DNA from 4 places in the Pseudomonas bubulae genome. Region 4 is predicted to be linked to each of the others. Evidence: riboswitches for the same ligand, from Rfam matches in the RefSeq annotation. Region 4 holds a riboswitch; each other region holds the start of a gene.
The links. A riboswitch is a leader RNA that binds a small molecule or an ion and turns the genes downstream of it on or off. The one in region 4 is predicted to bind cobalamin.
Positions count from the first base shown of each region.

Region 1 (3,939 bases), 1.2 Mb from region 4:
CTGGGCAAACCCGGTGGTATTGAGAATGACCCCTGCGCCGACTTCATCGAGCAAGTCCTGTACCACCGCCAGGCAGCCCGGCTCCTTCAGGCTGGCGACCGCAATCGGCAGCGGATTGAGCCCTGCCGCCTGCAGACGCTGGCAGAACACATCGACAAATGCCGTGTTGGCCGCCTGCAAATGCGAGCGATAGAACAAGAGCGCCGCCACCGGTTGGCCCGGCTGCCAGTCGCCTTGCCAGTCCTGCAGTGCAGGGCTGGAATGGGCCGGATGATAAATGGCAGTACGGGGCAAGGTGTGCGGTTCGTCCCAGGCATAGTCGCGACCCAGCCATTGGCTGGCCAGGCAACGATAAAGCTGCAGGGCGTTATGCCGCCCGCCCTGGCGCAAAAAGTGCCAGAGCCGTTCGGCCTGCTCGACGGGCACTGTGCTCAGGGCGCTGAGTTCCGGGTCGGGGCGGTCATCGCCCGGCACCAGAATCAGGGTCACACCGCGTTCAGCCAGTTGCACTAGCCGTTCAATGCCGTAGCGCCAGTAGCCGATGCCACCGTGCAGTGACAACAAAATCACCTTGGCGTGTTGCAGGACCTCATCGACATACAGGTCGACCGAGCCGTGGTTTTGCACCTGCATCGGGTTGGCCAGACGCAGGCTTGGATAATCGTCAGGCAACTGCTGCGCCGCTTCGGCGAGCAGGGCCAGGCTTGAATCACCGCTGCACAGGATCACCAGCTCGGCGGGGGTCTGGCCGAGGTCGGCAATATTGTCGTCCGCTACAAAGCCGCCGGGCTGGGTCCTGAGCAAATGCATGGTTTAGGCGCTCAATGCTGTACGCAGGGTGGACTCGAGCAGGGTCGCGTCCAGGTCCTGGCCGATCAGCACCAGTTTGGTGGTGCGCGCTTCGTCGCTGCACCAGGCGCGATCAAAGTGCTTGTCAAAGCGCGTGCCCACGCCCTGGATCAGCAAGCGCATCGGTTTGCCCGGAATCGCGGCAAAGCCCTTGACCCGCAGAATGCCGTGCTTGACCACCAGTTGGCTCAGAGCATCCATCAGCGCGCGCTCCTCTGCCTGAGGCAGCTCGATAGAGATCGAGTCGAAGGCATCGTGATCGTGGTCGTCGTGGTCATCATCGCCATCGTGATGATGGTCGTGATGGCTGTGGCGGCCATCGATATGGTCTTCCGAACCCGTCTCCAGGCCCAGCAGCACGTCCAGCGGCAAGCGACCGCTGCTGGCTTCGATGATCTTGACCGCCGGTGGCAGTTCTTCAGCCACTTCGGCACGTACACGGGCCAGGTCTTCAGGGCTGATCAAGTCAACCTTGTTGAGAATCACCAGATCGGCACTGGCCAGTTGGTCAGCAAACAGCTCGTGCAGCGGCGACTCGTGGTCCAGGTTAGGGTCGAGCTTGCGCTGGGCATCTACCTGATCCGGGAAGGCCGCGAAAGTGCCAGCCGCCACCGCCGGGCTGTCGACCACGGTAATCACCGCGTCAACTGTGCAGGCGCTGCGGATTTCCGGCCACTGGAAGGCTTGAACCAACGGCTTTGGCAGGGCCAGGCCCGAGGTTTCGATAAGGATATGGTCGATATCGCCACGGCGCGCCACCAGCTCACGCATCACCGGGAAGAATTCTTCCTGCACCGTGCAGCACAGGCAGCCATTGGCCAGTTCATAGACGCGTCCCTTGGCCTCTTCTTCGGTGCAGCCAATAGCGCATTGCTTGAGGATTTCGCCATCGATACCCAGTTCGCCGAATTCGTTGACGATCACTGCAATGCGACGGCCGTTGGCGTTGTCCAGCATATGACGCAGCAAGGTAGTCTTGCCCGAACCGAGAAAGCCGGTAACGATAGTGACGGGGGTTTTGGCCAGTGTTTTCATCGGATGCCCTTTGGCAAAACGGCGGGCATACGGGACGACGGCCGCAAGCAGTGCGCGGTCAGTCTTCGCCACCGGATCACCCCGCCCGGTTGAAGTAAGAATCTGTTACGAGGCAGGTCTCCTGGCTTACGGCTGATACCTACCTTGCGCCTTCCCGCCTGTGAGGCAGTGGCATTGCAAGATCAACGACCGTTTACAGTTGCGGGGGCAGCCGCGGCATACCGCGTTCCCTTCTTAGCTTCGCGCTGCGAAGAACCTCGAACGCGCAAGGCTACGCAGTGCTTTGTAACAGGTCAACACAGATACGTTTAGATACTCGCTCCCACAGGTGCAGTATTCCTGTAGCCGCTCACAAGGTAAGAGGCAGCGACCACAGGTGTTGTAGGCAACTTGTGTTCTAATTGCCGCCTTTTATCAGCCACAGCGCTTCAAGGATCTGCCCATGCCGTCCACTCGCCCAACCCGCGTCCTGATTATTGGCTACGTGTGGCCCGAGCCCCGCTCTTCGGCGGCGGGCGGACACATGATGCAGATCATCGAAAGTTTCTTGCAGCAAGGCTGGCACATCACCTTCAGCAGCCCGGCAGGCATTGGCGAACACAAGGCTGATCTGGCGACATTGGGCATTGATGAAGTCAGTATCGCGCTCAATAACAGCAGCTTCGATACCTTCATCACCGAGCTGGCCCCGGATATCGTGCTGTTCGACCGCTTCATGATGGAAGAGCAGTTCGGCTGGCGCGTGGAGAAGCATTGCCCGCAGGCCCTGCGCGTACTGGAAACCTCCGACCTGCAAAGCCTGCGCGACGCCCGCCAGCAACAGCTCAAGGCGCGCCTCAAACTTGACGCCGACACTGATGATTTCAGCAGCCTGTTCGCCCCGGCACAACGGGAGACCTTCGAGCAGATGGCCGTTACCGATCTGGCGCAACGGGAGATCGCGGCGATTTATCGATGCGACTTGAACCTGATGATTTCCGAATACGAAATCGATCTGCTCGTAGAGCACTTCAAGGTGCCCCGAGCCCTGCTGCACTGGTGCCCGTTGATGGTCGACAGCGTACCTGGGCAGTTCGTACCCTTTGACCAGCGCCAGCATTTCCTGAGCATCGGCAATTTCCGTCATGCCCCCAACTGGGATGCCGTGCTCTGGATGAAAACCGCGATCTGGCCATTGATCCGTCAGCAACTGCCCACGGCGCAATTGCATGTCTATGGTGCTTACACCCCGCCCAAGGCCACTGCGCTGCACAACCCGGCACAGGGTTTTCACGTGCTCAACTGGGCCGAAGATGCGCTTGAGGTGATGAGCAATGCGCGGATCTGCATGGCCCCCCTGCGCTTTGGTGCAGGAATCAAGGGCAAAATCGCCGATGCCATGCTCTGCGGCACGCCCAACGTCACAACTCCCGTAGGCGCCGAAGGCATGCATGGCGACCTGCCGTGGGCAGGTGCCATCGAACAGAGTGCCAGTGCGATTGCTGCCGCTGCGGTGCAGCTGTATCAGAGCCCTGACGCCTGGCATCAGGCCCAGCAGCACGGAACGGCACTACTGGCGCAGCGCTATTTGCAAAGTACCCACGGCCCGGCACTGGTCGAGTGCATCGAAGCCTGCCGCGCCGGCCTGCAACAGCATCGGCGCAACAACTTCACCGGTGCCATGCTGCGCCATCATCAGCATAAAAGTACCCAGTACATGTCGCAGTGGATCGAGGCAAAGAATCGAACGGTTTGACTAGGGCTGTGCCAGTCGCGTCGCCTTGAACATCTCGGCAATCATGATGATGCGGTCTTTTTCGCCCGGTATCTGGACGCTTGCCGACATTGGCGCAAATTGCATGGCGTCGGCACTTTGCGCATTGTCTGGATTGAAATTGACCGTAATTCGGGTTCCATCATCAAACACCGTGCGCTGCAGGCTCCGGTCTGCACTGAGCACCTGAAAATCAACCAGTGCCTGGGTAAAAAGCCGTTGATGCAAGGGCGAAAAAACCTCGTTGTAGGCCGCGATAAAGGGCAAGTCGCGCTCCAGCACGGCGGCATTGAGGTGGTACA
Region 1 is NZ_CP146077.1:3,189,259-3,193,197, reverse strand. Features, by position in the region: gene cobN (cobaltochelatase subunit CobN) at 1-810, opposite strand, end outside; gene cobW (cobalamin biosynthesis protein CobW) at 814-1,884, opposite strand; cobalamin riboswitch at 1,978-2,159, opposite strand; gene V6L81_RS14545 (glycosyltransferase) at 2,327-3,619, shown strand; gene V6L81_RS14540 (glycoside hydrolase) at 3,620-3,939, opposite strand, start outside.
Region 1: it holds a riboswitch for cobalamin, as region 4 does, so the genes downstream of both, cobW (cobalamin biosynthesis protein CobW) here and cobO (cob(I)yrinic acid a,c-diamide adenosyltransferase) in region 4, are expected to answer to the same signal.

Region 2 (3,939 bases), 1.0 Mb from region 4:
CGCACCTTGCTGGAGCGTGTGCCGGAGCTCAAAGGCGTACGTGACGTGACCGACCACTCGCAGAAAGAAAACGCCTACTACTAACAGGGCGTTCGCTGCGAAGCTGAAGAAAAAACGGTGCCCCGTGAGCACCGTTTTTTTATGGTTGTTTAAAAGCCCTCAGGCCGCACTCAAGGTCGATACAAGTGTGCATGCCCCGCCCGGTACAGCGACGACTCGGCGAAACTGTCATTGGCCAGCACCCGGCCCACCAGAATCAGCGCGGTACGCCGGAAGCCCTTGGCCTGAACCTTGGCCGCAATATCCGCCAGCGTACCTTGCACCCAGTCCTGATCTGGCCAACTGGCACGGTGAATCACGGCAATAGGGCAGTCGCTACCGTAGTGCGGGATCAGCTCGGCAACGATTTTGTCCAGATTCTTGACCCCCAGATGAATCGCCATGGTTGCCTTGTGCTGTGCCAGGCTGGCCAGTTCTTCGCCGGCGGGCATCACGGTTTTCTCCGCATAGCGGGTCAGGATCACGGTCTGGGAAATATCAGGCAGGGTCAGTTCCGCCCCCAAAATGGCTGCGCAGGCCGCCGTGGCTGTCACTCCCGGAATGATTTCAAAAGCGATGCCCAGCTCGCGCAGGCAGCGTATCTGTTCACCAATCGCGCCATACAGGCTCGGGTCGCCGGAGTGTACGCGGGCCACATCCTGGCCTTTGGCGTCGGCCACCTTGATCAGCTCGATGATCTGTTCAAGGTGTAGCTCGGCGCTATTGATCACTTGCTCGGCCTGGTGGCCTGTCAGGACCGCTTGCGGCACCAGTGAACCTGCATAAATGATCAGCGGGCAGCTGCGAATCAGGCGCTGGCCCTTGACAGTAATCAGCTCTGGATCGCCGGGCCCGGCGCCGATGAAATAAACGGTCATGGCAGTCTCTTGAAAAGGTCGAGATAGAGCTGTTCGTGAACAACGCTCATAGTGAGGCGGGGGATTATCGCGGGTTTTACCGGGCGCAGGCTAACGCAAAGGTGGCCATGGAGGTTTTTTTACGTGTGATCAACAAAGTCGCCGGTGCCCCGGCCAGCTGTGTGGCCAGGGCCAGGGCAGCACTTTCGGCAATGCCAAAACAACCGGTTTGAGCGAACGCGGTAGCCGAGTGATGGCTGAGCCGGGGTGAAAACTCGGCCATTTGCGCGGCGCTGAACAGTTCCAGTTCGAGGTTTAGCTCTGTTGCCAGTTGCAGCAGCCCGGGCTCGTGGCGCTTGAGGTCAATACTGGCCAGGGCACGGATCGCACTCAGTGCAATGCCGGCCTGGCTCAGGCTGTCTTCGATCAACGCCAATAGCGCTTGTGCGCTGCAACCCCGGCGACAACCCAGGCCAATCACCAGGCTTGGCGCTGCGCCGGTCGCTGTCATGCCGAGTACTGACCTGCAGGATTGCGCCGGAACAGCCAGGCGCTGATCACGCCCAGTGCCAGCCAGAAAGCCAGGTTGGTCAGTTGTGCGGCAAGCTTGAACTGCGACTCCAGTGCCTCAGGTGCCAGGCTTGAATGCACCAGCGGCTGCGGCGCGCCAAAGAGATGCGGCACCAGCACAATCGCCACCCCCAGCACTTTGAGTGCCCAATGCTTGCCAAATACCAGCAGGGCAATGGCCACGGCCGTCGAGGCTGCAGTGCTGACCCACCAGAGCTGGCGTTGCAACAGATCCGCCGCGGCAGTGCCCGGCAGTTCAGGCGGCAAGCCCATGGTCGGCGCCAGGCAGAACACGGCATAGCCGGCCAGGCCCCAGAGCAGGCCCTGGGATGTGCGGGCGGGTGCGCGCAGGGTGTACAGGCCCGCCAGCATCAGGGCAAAACCCACCGCGACCACCAGGTTGCCACCGGTGGTGGACAGCACGCGCTGCCAGCCATCTTCCGGCTCCCAGGCCTCGGCGTCATGCTCATGTGCAGGCATGGCCATGTCGGCATGTTCGTGCACTTCGCTAGCAGCGGGTTTTTCGTAGGTTTCGGCCTGCAGAATCAGCGGGGCAACCCAAAAGCTTTGCAGCAGGGTCAGCAGCAGGGCGGCCAGCAGGCCGGTAAAGCCTGCCGTTCGAGCGATACGCTTGATCATGGCAGGCAGTCTCAATGGCACGGAAAGGCGGAGCTGTGACGGGTGTCATGAGCTGCGTTGTGCACGGCATCGATATGCGAAAAACCGGCGAAGTAAACGAGGAAAGCGCCCAGTACGGCAGCGCCGACAGCGGCCACGATACGTTGGCTTTGGGTGGTGCTACTCGCAGCGGAGTGGGTACGGCTGGTGCTGATGGACATGGCGCTTGCCTCGGGTCGGACGACGGGCAGCAAAGCGCAAGAAAACCCCGCGAACGAAGCTCGCAGGGTTTAACAGCGCCCGCCCACCGCGGGTTTGTTATTCGAAATAATCAGGCCGGTCTCCGGGCTTGCGAGGGGCTCATGGGCTGAACCTGCAAACATCTCCTTCCCATGCCAGTGGCACAGTGGACGTGATGTTTCTCTCGCTTACCGTTGCGGGGGCAGCGCCGGACTTGTCAGGGCAAAAGCCTGACGCACCGGTTTCCCGTTTCACCCTGTGAAGGGCACCTGATACAAGATGTGTAGGAAACCACAGCCCTGTGGGGCCGTCAATTGCAGAGGTATGCCTGGCTTTTGATTTTCATGTGTGTGGCTTGCCTGCGATGCGGGTAACGCGGTCTTTCAGGGGCACCGCAGTGACGCGATCGCGAGCAAGCCCGCTCCCACAGACTTCTCATGCATTGATCAGCATGCTTTTGACTTTTGCGCGCAGTTGGTCAATGGAGAAAGGCTTGCCGATCACCGCCATGCCTTCTGCAATCTCCAGGGTCTCGGCGTAGCCGCTGGCAAACAGCACTGGCAATGTCTGGCGCAGTTCGCGGGCCTTGGCAGCCAGTGTGCGGCCGTCCATTCCCGGCAGGCCAACGTCGGTCATCAGCAGGTCAATGTTGCGGGCTGTGTCCTCAAGCAGTTCCAGAGCGCGCTCGCTGCCATCGGCTTCAAGCACGCTGAACTCCAGTTCTTGCAGTACATCAACGATCAGCATGCGAACAATGGCGTCGTCTTCGACCACAAGGATGGTGGAGGGTGTTGCGGACATAATCATGATCTCGATAAAAATTTAAGCGCAGTTGCCACAGCGAGTAAGCATAGCCTTCACCTGCCTCCCTATGTGTGTAAAAACGTATTTAAAGGTAAGAAATTAGAACTATTGCTCGATAATCCGGCAAACTCCAGTTTTTTATGACTGTCACGGGCCTGAAAATGAACGCACCTGCATCAATCGACGAGCGAAGCTTTCGCAAGCTCCTGAGTCGCAACGTCGGTTTGCCTTTGGCCGTCGGTGTGCTCAGTGCTGCATTGTTTGTGGTTATGGTCAGCTATTTGCTGTCGGTGATCAGGTGGGTCGAGCACAGTGATCGGGTCATCAGCAATGCCAATGACGCGGTGCGCCTGACGGTCGACCTCGAAACCGGCATGCGCGGTTTTCTCATCACCGGTGATGAGCATTTCCTCGACCCCTATGCCGTCGCCAAGCCGCAAATCAATGTGCAATTAAAAGGTTTGCAGGAGCTGGTCAGCGATAACCCCCAGCAGATTGACCGCCTCAAGCGTCTTGAAGCGTTGCAGGATGAGTGGAATGTCTACGCACAGTCGATGGTCGACCTGCGCCGCCAGGACGGTGACTACCGTTCGGCAGTGCAGGCCGGACGCGGCAAGCGCCTGAGTGATGAAATCCGTAAGGAATATGACGATTTTATTCAAATGGAGCAGCAACTGCGCATGGCGCGCAGTGAAGACGTCAGCCGTACCACGATTATCTGTATCGCCCTGTACCTGTGTTTTGTACTGGGCTTGAGCGGCTTTCTGGCCTATGTAGGGCGTCGAGATTTAATAGAGCTTTCAAATAGTTA
Region 2 is NZ_CP146077.1:3,042,614-3,046,552, forward strand. Features, by position in the region: gene nfuA (Fe-S biogenesis protein NfuA) at 1-84, shown strand, start outside; gene cobM (precorrin-4 C(11)-methyltransferase) at 171-917, opposite strand; gene V6L81_RS13985 (cobalamin biosynthesis protein) at 994-1,407, opposite strand; gene V6L81_RS13990 (CbtA family protein) at 1,404-2,105, opposite strand; gene V6L81_RS13995 (CbtB-domain containing protein) at 2,117-2,305, opposite strand; cobalamin riboswitch at 2,401-2,612, opposite strand; gene V6L81_RS14000 (response regulator) at 2,760-3,125, opposite strand; gene V6L81_RS14005 (response regulator) at 3,290-3,939, shown strand, end outside.
Region 2: it holds a riboswitch for cobalamin, as region 4 does, so the genes downstream of both, V6L81_RS13995 (CbtB-domain containing protein) here and cobO (cob(I)yrinic acid a,c-diamide adenosyltransferase) in region 4, are expected to answer to the same signal.

Region 3 (3,939 bases), 1.2 Mb from region 4:
TCGTTTGCTTTGCTGACTATTGCCGGTGCTGCACTTTACGCACCTTATGGGCCTTTTTTCGCACTGATACCGGAGATTATTCCTTCGAACGTGTTCGGCGGAGCCATTGGCCTGATCAATGCCTGTGGCGCTCTGGGGGCCTTTGTCGGCTCCTGGATCGTGGGCTACCTGATCGGCCTTACCGGCAATCCGGGGGCGGCGTATATCTTTATGACGGCCGGGGTGCTGTCTTCGGCATTGCTGATGGCCTGGGTGAAAGTGCTGCGCTAGACATATCCAGCTTTGAGAGTGTTTCTCAAAGGGGTGACAGCGAAACAGGGAATGTTATACAGTATCAGTACTTTATAACATTCCCTTGCCAGCGACCCTTCAATGACCCTCCCTACTCCCCCCTTGAATCAGCGCCTGCTGTCCATCGATGCCCTGCGGGGCCTGGTTATCCTCTTTATGCTGCTGGACCACGTGCGCGAGACATTCTTCCTGCACCGGCAAGTAGCCGACCCGATGAATATCGAGATCACCGACCCTGCACTGTTCTTCAGCCGTACCCTGGCCCATCTGTGTGCGCCGGTATTTGTCTTGCTGACCGGCCTGTCGGCGTATCTGTATGGCGAAAAGTATCAGGGCAAACGCGATGTTTCGGCGTTCCTGTTCAAGCGCGGGCTGTTTCTGGTGCTGCTGGAGTTCACTCTGGTCAACTTCGCCTGGACTTTCCAGTTGCCGCCGTCGGTGATCTACATGCAGGTCATCTGGGCCATTGGCGTCAGCATGATCGCCCTTGCCGCCCTGGTGTGGCTGCCACGCCCGGTTTTGCTGATACTTGGCCTGGGAATCATCGCCGGACACAATCTGCTGGATAACCTGCATTTTGCGGCGGGGTCGATGATGCATGTGCCCTGGGCGATTTTGCATGATCGCGGCTGGATTGAAGTGGGCGACAGCTTACGCATGCGCACGTCCTATCCGGTGTTGCCGTGGATCGGCGTGATTGCTCTGGGTTATTGCCTGGGCCCCTGGTTCACCCGCTCCACCCCACCAGCCTTGCGCCAGCGCTATCTGTTGCTGGCGGGCAGTGGCGCCCTGCTCGGCTTTATGCTGCTGCGTTTGTTCAATGGCTATGGCGAAGCCCCCTGGGCAAGCCATGACTCCGCCATGCACAGCGTGATGAGTTTTTTCAATATCACTAAATACCCGCCTTCGCTGTTGTTTCTCGCCTTGACCCTGGGTGTGGGCCTGTTGCTGTTGCTGACGTTTGAGCGGGCACAACAACGCAAGTGGATCAGCACCCTGGCCGTGTTTGGCGCAGCCCCGATGTTTTTCTATCTGTTGCATCTGTATGCACTCAAAGTGCTGTACCTGGCCAGTGTTGCCCTGTTTGGCTTGAATCAGGGCAACTATTTCGGTTTCGACAGTATCGGGGCGGTGTGGTTAACGGCCGTGCTGCTGGCCATTTCGTTGTATTTGCCGGTGCGCTGGTTCGCCAACTTGAAAGCCCGCCGGCGGGATATCACCTGGCTCAAGTATTTCTGATTCTGACGGCGGCCCCCTTTAGCAAACAGGATCGATTATCATCCTGCCGCCGGTCCCCCCTAACGGGGGGTTAAAAGGGAATCCGCAGTGCTTTTTCAGCACCCAACGGAACTGCCCCCGCAACTGTAGATGACGAGCCTGCTCCAAGATTGCCACTGGGATACCCCCCGGGAAGGCTGGAGCAAGCGATGACCCATCAGTCAGGAGACCTGCCGGCAAAGTCCACACACTAACCGGCGGGGTGTCCGGGGAGGCATCCTGCTTTGTACTGTTGCTGCAGCAGTACCCGATGATGCATTCCCGTCCGTGCACCTGTGCCCCGTGTACGATCAAATGGAGATTGCATCATGCTGTTGCACCGCGTTGTTACGCTCATGGTCACGCTGGCCTTGCCGGCCCTGGCCCATGCGACCCCCACGCAATACCCCCTGACCCTGCAGAACTGCGCCACCCCGCTGACGTTTGAGCATGCCCCCAAAAGCGCGGTAACCATTGGCCAGGCCGGCACCGAAATGCTCTATGCGCTGGGCCTTGGTGACAGGCTGGTGGGTACTTCTTTGTGGTTCAACGATGTCCCCGTGCAATACCAGGCACAGAACGACAAGGTTGAGCGCCTGGCCGACAATGACCCGAGCTTTGAAGCCGTCATTGGGAAACGCCCGGAGCTGGTGGTCGTGCAGCTGGAGTGGATGGTGGGGCCGCAGGGTGTGGTGGGCACCCGCGAGCAGTTTCACGAACTGAAGATACCGACTTACCTGATGCCTTCTGACTGCGAGGGCAAAGACAACCTGGTTGGCGCCGACGGCACGCGCATGCAGCCATTCAGTATCGACACTGTCTACAAGAGCATCAGCCAGCTGGCAGAGATCTTCGATGTGCAGGCGCGCGGTGAACAACTGAACAACCAGCTCAAGGCGAGCCTAGAAAAATCCATTGCCTCGCTCAAGGGCAAGGACCTGAGCGCCACCAGTGCGCTGTTCTGGTTCTCCAGTGCGGACATGGATATCGACCCATATGTTGCCGGGCGCAAGGGTATCCCCGACTTTATGCTCAACACCCTGGGCGTGCGCAATGTGGTGGAGTCCGATGAAGAATGGCCAACTGTCGGCTGGGAAACCCTGGCCAAGGCCAACCCGACATTTTTGGTCATCGCGCGCATGGATCGCCGACGCTTCCCGGCGGATGACGTCGAGAAAAAACTTGAATTCCTGCGTACCGACCCGGTAACGCGCAATATGGATGCCGTGAAAAACAACCGCATCATTGTCCTCGATGCCCACGGGATGCAGGCCAGCCTGCGCCTGTTCGACGGCATCGAAACACTCGCAACTGCGATCAGCCGCCACGACCTGCCTAAATGACTGCACGGTTGATCACTGCCTTCGCCGCCTGTACAGCACTGCTGCTGGCTGTACTCGCCGGGGTCGCTATCGGTGAAACTCCGATCGCACCCGATGTGGTGCTGCAGGTACTGGCCAACAAACTGTGGGGCGCCGGGCATGCACTGGACCCGATCGACGAAGGCATTGTCTGGAACTATCGCCTGACCCGAGCTCTGGTGGCCGCGGCCTGCGGTGCGGGGCTGGCCATCTGCGGCGTGGTATTGCAGTCCTTGCTGCGCAACCCGCTGGCCGACCCCTACCTGCTGGGCATTTCTGCCGGGGCGTCCACAGGTGCCGTTGTGGTCGCGGTGCTTGGCCTGGGCGCCGGGGCCATTTCACTGTCGGCCGGGGCCTTTGCCGGGGCGATTTGCGCCTTTGCCCTGGTTATTCTGCTGGCACGGGCCAGCGGGCCCTCCGGTGTAAGTGCCCAGATCATCCTGGCAGGCATTGCCGGTTCTCAGTTGTTCAACGCAATCACTGCCTTCCTGATCACCAAATCGGCCAGTTCCGAGCAGGCTCGCGGGATCATGTTCTGGTTGCTGGGCAACCTCAGTGGCGTGCGCTGGCCTTCGGTATGGCTGGCAGTGCCTGCAGCGGTGCTGGGGCTGGCGGTGTGCCTGTGGCATCGACGGGCGCTGGATGCATTCACCTTTGGTGCTGACTCTGCGGCCTCATTGGGTATCCCGGTGCGCCGGGTGCAGCTATTGCTGATCAGTTGTGCGGCGCTGGTGACGGCGGTGATGGTGTCGATTGTAGGCTCCATCGGTTTTGTCGGGCTGGTCATTCCCCACGCCGTGCGCTTGCTGGCCGGTACCGGGCATGGCCGCCTGCTGCCCGTCAGCGCCCTGGGCGGGGCCTTGTTCATGATTGCCGCCGATGTGCTGTCACGCACCTTGATAAAAGGCCAGGTGATTCCCGTCGGCGTGGTCACTGCTCTGGTGGGCGCGCCCGTATTTGCGCTGATCCTGATCGGCCGGAGACATGCACGATGACGGTACTGAGTTGTAGCAACCTGAGTTACCGCGTG
Region 3 is NZ_CP146077.1:3,250,963-3,254,901, reverse strand. Features, by position in the region: gene V6L81_RS14825 (MFS transporter) at 1-270, shown strand, start outside; gene V6L81_RS14820 (DUF1624 domain-containing protein) at 373-1,530, shown strand; cobalamin riboswitch at 1,564-1,762, shown strand; gene V6L81_RS14815 (ABC transporter substrate-binding protein) at 1,878-2,891, shown strand; gene V6L81_RS14810 (iron ABC transporter permease) at 2,888-3,904, shown strand; gene V6L81_RS14805 (ABC transporter ATP-binding protein) at 3,901-3,939, shown strand, end outside.
Region 3: it holds a riboswitch for cobalamin, as region 4 does, so the genes downstream of both, V6L81_RS14815 (ABC transporter substrate-binding protein) here and cobO (cob(I)yrinic acid a,c-diamide adenosyltransferase) in region 4, are expected to answer to the same signal.

Region 4 (3,939 bases):
CGCCAGCCACAGATTTTGAATGGCACAGGACAAGGACGCCATGTCCATTTCCGGCAGCGTACGTCGACCAAAAATGTGCTTTTCGCGGTCATCCATCAACGCAGCCACCAGCACCTCAGCGCAATCGTTGATACCTTCGACCTTGAGCGTCATGAATTCATCGGAGCGCTGGCCCAGGGCATCCGCGGTGCGTACCCGCTCTTCTTCCACCAGACCCTGGATCTTGCCGCGCAGCTCGCGGTCAGTGATGCGGATAAACCGCCACGGCTGCATCAAGCCCACGCTCGGGGCTTGATGCGCCGCTTCCAGCAAACGCGACAACAACTCGGGTGCCACAGTGCCACCACTGAAGTGGCGCATATCACGACGCTCGGCGATGGCGCGGTACACGGCGGCGCGTTCTTGCGGGCTGAATGCGTTATCGCTCATGGCACCTTCACGGCACATGGCGCAAACAACGCGGCAATGGCCTGAGGATTGGACGGGAAGTAAAAGTGTACATAAGAAGCGGTCATTCGCCCTTCGCGATACACCGCTTCGGCGCCGCGCCCGCCATTGGGGCTCAGGCCGCGAGCAACAGGCTCAAGTTCGGTACTGGTCAGCGAGTGGTGGTAGGTGTGGCCGCGCAACAGCCCTTCAGGCATGTCCACAGCTTGCAGCGCCAGGGCAGCCAGGCGCTTTTGCATCGTCGCCTCCCCTGCCAGCAAGCCAACCAGTTCGGCGCGCTGGCCCTCGACATCGGTCAGGGCATCGAGCAGGTAAAGCATGCCACCGCACTCGGCCAGCAGCGGTTTACCGGCCCTGTGGTGTGCGCGAATCGCCATGAGCATCGGCACGTTGCGCGACAGCTCAAGGTGATGCAGTTCAGGGTAACCACCGGGCAAATACAGGCTGTCTGCTTCAGGCAGCTGACTGTCACGGATCGGTGAGAAAAACAGCAGTTCGGCGCCCATATCACGTATTAACGCGAGGCTGGCGCCATAAGTGAAGGCAAAGGCTTCGTCGCGGGCCACGGCAATTCGCACACCTGCCAGCAGCGGCTCGACGGCCACCGGCTCAGGCGCAGCGAATTCAACCGGCGGTGGCAGCGCTACCTCACAGGTGCTGGCCAGGGCATTGGCCGCCGCATCCAGGCGCGCATCCAGATCATTCAGCTCGCTGGCCTGCACCAGTCCCAGATGACGGCTTGGCAGTTCGATGCCGGTTTCGCGGGACAGCGCGCCGTACCAGCGCAAGCCTTCGGTCAGGCTGCCTTCGAGCAACTGTGCATGGCGTACGGTGCCAACTCGATTGGCCAGCACCCCGGCAAACGGCAGATCCGGCTGATATCGCGCCAAACCAAGGGCCAGCGCACCAAAGGTTTGGGCCATGGCAGTGCCATCAATCACCCCCAACACCGGCACGCCAAAATGCCGTGCCAGATCGGCGCTGGAAGGCGTGCCGTCAAACAGCCCCATCACACCTTCAATCAAAATCAGGTCCGCCTCACCGGCGGCTTCCCACAGCAGGCGACGGCTTTCCTCGGCGCCCACCATCCACAAATCCACCTGATACACCGGCGCACCGCTGGCGCGCTCCAGGATCATGGGGTCGAGAAAATCCGGGCCGCACTTGAATACCCGCACCTTGCGCCCCTGATTGCGATGCAACCGGGCCAAAGCCGCTGTAACCGTGGTCTTGCCCTGACCGGAAGCCGGCGCGGCGATCAGCACCGCCGGGCAATGACGTGACGCTCTCATACTTCAACACTCACAATTCGATGCCTTTCTGGGCTTTGATCCCGGCCTGGAAAGCGTGTTTGACCACCGCCATCTCAGTCACGGTATCAGCCAGATCAATCAATTCAGGTTTGGCGCCACGGCCGGTGACCAGCACATGCTGCATGGGCGGACGGGCTTGCAGGTCGGCGAGCACCTGTTCCAGATCGAGGTAGCCGTGCTTGAGCGCGATATTCAGCTCATCGAGCACCACCAGTCCAATGGACGGATCGCGCAGCATCTCGCGGGACACTTCCCACGCGGCTTCGGCGGCGGCGATATCGCGCTGGCGGTCCTGGGTTTCCCAGGTAAAGCCTTCACCCATCACGTGGTAGCGCACCTGCTCGGGAAAACGGCGGAAGAAAATCTCCTCACCGGTGCTGTTGCGACCCTTGATGAACTGCACCACGCCGCACTGCATGCCGTGGCCCATGGCGCGGGCCAGCATGCCAAACGCAGAACTGCTCTTGCCTTTGCCATTGCCGGTCAATACCAGCAGCAGTCCGCATTCATTGGGCGAGCTGGCAATGCGCTCGTCCATAACCGCTTTTTTGCGCAGCATGCGCGCCTGATGGCGTTCGTCGCGTTCGGGGGATTCATTCATGGCAACTCTCCGTTGGGTTCGATGATGCAAACGGGAGGCGGGGGAAATTAAAAAAACACACTGCATCGCCCGCCGCGAGAGTGGTGGATGGATCAGGCCGGTCTCCGGGCTCACAAGCGGGCGGCACCTGTAGGGTGCACCCTTGTCCACGCGCCTTCCCGTGCAAAAAACACAGTGGCACTGAGCGTGGCTTTGACTCGTTTACCGTTGCGGGGGCAGCGCCGGGATCGTGGCGGTTGTGTAGGTCCAACACGCCCTCACCGGCTTCCCTGTTTCACTCTGTCGACCCATGGCCACAGAGCACCTGAAACAAGCCGCGAAGGTTAGAGGGTTGGGGGTGGAGCGTCAATTAAAGCCGGCGCCTAAAGGCTTTATCCGGCGCCCGGGCTGAACCTTTAAACAGCTACGCTTCTCTACTATCAGACAAGATCTTATGGAGAACCACATGCTCAAGCGCCAGCACGCCGTTGTTATTGTTCTTGCCGCAGGATTGGTCGCTTGCGGCGAAAGCTCGACCCTGCAAGTCAGTGAGGGAACCGGCCCATCACCCAAGCTTCCCGAACCCAATAAAACCCTGATTCCAACGGTCAATATCGCCCCCGCCATCGGCTGGCCCGATAATGCCACCCCAGTGGCTGCCCACGGCTTGCACGTCGCCGCTTTCGCCCAGAACCTCGACCACCCGCGCTGGCTCTATGTACTGCCCAACGGCGACGTGCTGGTGGCCGAATCCAATTCGCCGCCCAAGCCGGATGACAGCAAGGGCATCAAGGGCTGGATCGCAGACAAGGTCATGTCCCGCGCCGGGGCCGGAGTGCCAAGTGCAAACCGGATTACCCTGCTGCGCGACGCGGACCACGATGGCGTCGCCGAAACCCGCACCGTGTTTATCGAGAACCTGAACTCTCCCTTTGGCATGACGCTGGTGGGTAACGATCTGTATGTGGCAGATGCCGACAAGCTGTTGCGCTTCCCCTATCAAGCCGGTGAAAACAGCATCAGCGCCAAACCGGTCAAGGTGGTGGACTTACCCGGCGGGCCTCTGAACCACCATTGGACCAAAAACGTGATCGCCAGCAAGGACGGCACCAAGTTATATGTGACCGTCGGATCCAACAGCAATGTGGGCGAAAATGGCATGGACAAGGAGCAAGGTCGCGCCGCGATCTGGGAAGTCGACCCGGCCACCGGCAGCCACCGCATTTTTGCGTCGGGCCTGCGCAACCCTAATGGCATGGACTGGGAGCCCACCTCCGGCAAACTCTGGACAGCAGTTAATGAGCGTGACGAAATCGGCAGTGACCTGGTGCCCGACTACATCACATCAGTCCAGGATGGCGGCTTCTATGGCTGGCCCTACAGCTACTACGGCCAGCATGTGGATGTGCGGGTCAACCCGCAAAACCCTGAACTGGTGGCCAAGGCCATTGCCCCGGATTACGCCGTTGGGCCACACACGGCGTCTTTGGGGCTGACGTTTGCCGAAGGCAGCCATTTACCCGGCTTTACCCAGGGTGCATTTATCGGCCAGCACGGCTCCTGGAACCGCAAACCCCACAGTGGTTACAAAGTGATTTT
Region 4 is NZ_CP146077.1:2,018,921-2,022,859, reverse strand. Features, by position in the region: gene bluB (5,6-dimethylbenzimidazole synthase) at 1-429, opposite strand, end outside; gene V6L81_RS09395 (cobyrinate a,c-diamide synthase) at 426-1,739, opposite strand; gene cobO (cob(I)yrinic acid a,c-diamide adenosyltransferase) at 1,750-2,361, opposite strand; cobalamin riboswitch at 2,439-2,684, opposite strand; gene V6L81_RS09385 (sorbosone dehydrogenase family protein) at 2,807-3,939, shown strand, end outside.